DNA from 2 places in the Oceanobacillus sp. GQ8 genome. Region 1 is predicted to be linked to the other one. Evidence: predicted binding sites of a transcription regulator. Region 1 holds the regulator's gene; the other holds the start of a gene.

The links. Region 1 encodes LexA, which represses DNA repair genes until DNA is damaged. Its sites were predicted from a motif close to CGAACATATGTTCG; they were not measured.
Region 2: AC6CHS_RS04850 (DNA polymerase IV) is a predicted target of LexA. The motif match lies at 1,406-1,419, and genes of this name have one in related genera.

The regions. Positions count from the first base shown of each region.
Region 1 covers NZ_JCAXEV010000001.1:615,832-618,041, reverse strand. Annotated here, with positions in the region: gene AC6CHS_RS03320 (amidohydrolase) at 1-515, shown strand, start outside; gene lexA (transcriptional repressor LexA) at 610-1,233, opposite strand; gene AC6CHS_RS03310 (YneB family resolvase-like protein) at 1,521-2,159, shown strand.
Region 2 covers NZ_JCAXEV010000001.1:922,548-924,757, forward strand. Annotated here, with positions in the region: gene AC6CHS_RS04840 (DUF4166 domain-containing protein) at 1-313, opposite strand, end outside; gene AC6CHS_RS04845 (DoxX-like family protein) at 315-1,226, opposite strand; gene AC6CHS_RS04850 (DNA polymerase IV) at 1,436-2,210, shown strand, end outside.

The DNA.
Region 1 (2,210 bases):
TTCATGGTATATCACGCCATTCAGGAGGAGCTACCAGGATAAACGTTGGGCAGCTAGAAGCTGGTGCAGGTAGAAATATAATTGCCAACCATGCTAGCATGAAAGTGGAAACGCGAGGAGAGACTTCTGAAATAAATGATTATGTGAAAGAACAGGTGACATCTATCGTCAGTGGAGCGGCTACCATGTACCAAGTAGAACATAAGATTGAAACAGTAGGCGAGGCACTAAGCTGTAAATGTTCGTTGGACCTAGCAGGTATCCTCCACCAATGTGCCGAATTATCCCCAGATATTGAAAAAAGTCGACTGGAGGATAACACACCAGGAGGATCAGAGGATGCGACCTATTTTATGAACGAAGTGCAGAAAAACGGCGGAAAGGCAACCTACTGTGTATTCGGAACAGAACTGACTGCAGGGCATCATAATGAGAAATTTGATATTAAAGAAGACACGTTATTGCCTGCTGTTAAAATTCTTTTCCAATCAGCCAAAGTAATAATGGAACAATAAAACAGCTGCCCTCGAGGCAGCTGTTTTTTTATTGTGAGAAAAAGATATTTGGCATGATCGAAAGACGAGTGCATGATACTATGCGTTGCGCTATTTAATGAATATTACGATATAAGCCAATTACTTTACCTAGTATAGTTACATTATCATATAGAAGCGGATCCATCGTTGCATTCTCAGGCTGGAGGCGAATATGGTCTTTTTCTTTAAAGAACCTTTTCACTGTCGCTTCGTTTTCATCTGTCATCGCAACAACTATATCACTGTTTTGTGCGGTGTTCTGCTGTTTCACGATAACCATATCCCCATCAAGTATTCCTGCTTCAATCATACTTTCCCCTTCGATAACCAATACGAAAAGATTATCATCAGGTCCGGCACTTGTGGTTGGTAGAGGAATGAATTCCTCGATGTTTTCAACTGCTGTAATAGGTAGGCCTGCTGTTACTTTCCCGATTACAGGAGCATAGCGAGCTTCTTCTCTTGGGATATTGTTTCCTTCCGACAAATCAAGTATTTCAATTGCTCTTGGCTTAGTCGGATCTCGTCGAATGTATCCTTTGCTTTCAATTCTAGATAAATGTCCATGCACTGTAGAACTTGAGGCAAGTCCAACAGCTTCGGCAATTTCCCGGACGGAAGGCGGATATCCTTTTTTTGTTACTTCGTCTTTAATATAATCTAAAATCATTTGCTGACGTTTTGATAGTTTTGACATAAATGTTTCACCTCGCCCATAAGATTAATTATTAATAGTTTACCATTTGATTCCACATAAAGCAAACATTCGTTCGAGAAAAAGTCTTGACAGGATCATATGTTCTGCTATAATTAAAATTACAAATAAGCGAACAAAGGTTCCTATTTAGAGAAGGAGGGAATGAGACTATGTTTAGTAAACTTACAAAAACGGATTTGTTTTATATAGTTGCCTTTGCCTTGACGCTGGGATTCCTGTACTTTACTATGATTACGAGTTAAATGGTTTAAGAAGGAGTAAGCGTGTTGAATGCAATTATCTACTGTCGCGTGAGTACCGACAAACATACCCAAGAGACCTCTCTTGCTAGACAAAAAATAGAGCTAACGGGATTAGCAGAACGCTATAATTTTAATGTAATAGCTTGTATAGAAGAACAGAAGAGTGGCTATGAAATAGAGCGAAATGGAATATTTGAGATGCTCGATATATTTGCAGCTAAAGATGCTGACTGTCTACTCATCCAGGATGAAACTAGACTAGGGCGTGGGAATACCAAAATTGCGTTGTTCCATCAGCTTCAAAAGCTCCGTATAGATGTATATACAGCAATGCATGATGGGAAGCTTGAACTATCAGAATCAGACTCTATGGTTTTGCAAATTGTTGGGATAGTGGAAGAATACCAGCGGAAAATTCACAATGCAAAGATTAAAAGAGGAATGAGACGCGCAGTAGAACAAGGATATAATCCTGCTGATAATCTCAAAAACCAGCATCATGCGCCAGGGCGTGATAGAGTTGACTTTCCTATAGAAGAAGTGGTTAGACTTAGAGAGAAAAAACTGACATTTGAAGAGATTACGAGTACATTAAATGGAATGGGTTACCCTGTTTCAAAAGCGACGGTCCATCGGAGGTATAAGGAACTGCAAGATACTTGAATATAAGCCTTAATAGGCGTAAAATAAATAAGCAGGAGCTAATGGCTCTTG
Region 2 (2,210 bases), 310 kb from region 1:
CATTGAAATAGCGTTGTTTTTTACCAAAGTAAAAAATACGCTCCCAGTGTACTTGTGCCTCCCCACCTCTTCCGATGCCTGGTGTGTTTTTTAACGTAAAAGGAACCCCTTCTCCTCTCTCTGGAAAAAGTAATTTTCTTTTTACACCAATCCAGCCAAGCGGCAGTAAGCCTTTTGGCACACCTTTTATTCGTTTCATGACACCCCTTGCTTCAAATGGACGGTCTTGTAAAAATGTATAGCGTTGTTGTAGTTTTGGGTGTAATTGGTAAAACGCTTGGCCTAATATTTGTTCGTAAATCGAGGTGGTCATGTTAATCTCCTTGCTTTCTTTTACAGTTTTTTGCAGTTGGCACCCCTCGACTTGCCATACAGCCGACCCAGGTTAAAACAAGCAATGCCACGTTAAAGGTGAGGGCATTGAATGGCGCGGTGAGCTGCTCTGGTGCAGCAAAAATTGCTCCTACTGTCAGGAGTGGAAAAGCGATAAACTGCAGTCTGTACAGCTGACGTTTCTTCCGATAGAATAGCCAGCCTAGCCCGAATAGTACTTCCAGTGTCCCAATTATTATCACTAGCATGATCGCTGTTTGGTCATCTACAGGAAAAACCTGTTGTAGCATGGACAGTTCTGCCGGATGCTGGTTTATGACCTTTGGCACTAAACCATGATAAATCCAGACAAAAGCGAAGAAAATAGCAGTGATCCATTGGGTAAAAAACCGTGTATACTGTGCCCATGGTTGTTCCCCTTTTTCTAGCCATCGCTTTACAACATCAAAACTAAGCGCAGTGGCCCAGCCGATTAACGGGCGAAATAATAGCATATCAAAGAGACTTCCAAGCTTGCCAAAGCGTGTTTCATAATTATATTGGGTAAGGAAGGTGACGGTGTTATCACTTTCTGGCTTGTACTTCCAATACCCTCTTCCTTCTCGAATAAGAGAGATTTTCTGATCCGTGCCAAAATGCAGTGAAGACGTTCTTGCATCGTCCTTTGCTTGATAGCTGCCCACACTTTCGCCCCAGCCTTTAATACGTACTCCAAATCCAATTTTTGTTTGATACGAAAACTGCTGGGGCTCGCCTTCCTTTTTTGGTAAATATGTAATGGAGGAAAATCGCAGATCCCATTTTTCATGCAGGTCAGGGCGCTGGGTTGCCTCCCATAAGGATTCCATGTCTGTATGTATTGGTAATTCCACATAGATTGGTTTGGGCTTCATAATACCTCCCCTTAGAAATATGTTTATTTCAAATATAACATAAATTGCGTTATCTTTTTTCCTGTTTTCAAAGCTGGCGAATAAGTAAGTTTTCCTACTCCCTATCAAATGTTAGGTGTACAAATCGAAGCTTTCATAAATTACCATTGCTAAAACTAGGTCGATTGGCATATACTATCAGAACAAATGTTCTGTGAGAGGTGAAAGAAATGGACTACTCCAAATATGCTCGCAATGATGTGCTCTGTATTGATATGCGCTCCTTCTATGCAAGCGTGGAGGCAGTAAAAATGAACCTAGATCCTATGTCTGCACTGCTGGCCGTTGTCGGGGATCCCGATCGACCGGGAAGTATTGTCCTGGCCGCATCGCCGGCACTAAAGCAAAAATATGGGATCAGCAATGTTAGCCGTTTCTTCGAGCTACCGAAACATGACCCCGAGTTGTACATCGTACAGGCTCATATGGCAGACTATTTATACGTATCATCAGAGATTACGAAGCTACTATATCAGTACGTACCAAAAGAAGCCATCCATCAGTATTCTGTTGACGAAGTTTGGGTAACGGTTAATGGAATGGAAAAATTATTTGGCACACGTTGGGAAATCGCCGAAAAAATAAAAGAAGATATCTTAGAAAACTTTGGCATCACTTGCTCTATTGGGATTGGGGATAATAAATTCCTCGCAAAAGTGGTGATGGATTTGCATGCAAAAAAAGTTGGCATTGCCGAGTGTCGCTATGAAGATGTAGAAGAGAAGCTTTGGCCATTCCCTGTGGAAAAAATCTGGGGAATTGGCGGCAGAATGAAGCGTAATTTAAATCGTATGGGAATTGTCACGCTTGGCCAAATTGCCCGTTTCAGTCTTGACCAGCTGAAGAAACGATTTGGTGTGATGGGAGAGCAGTTATACTGGCATGCATGGGGTATAGATCTTAGCCCGGTGTTTGGCAACTTTACGAAAACGGAACAAAAAGGCT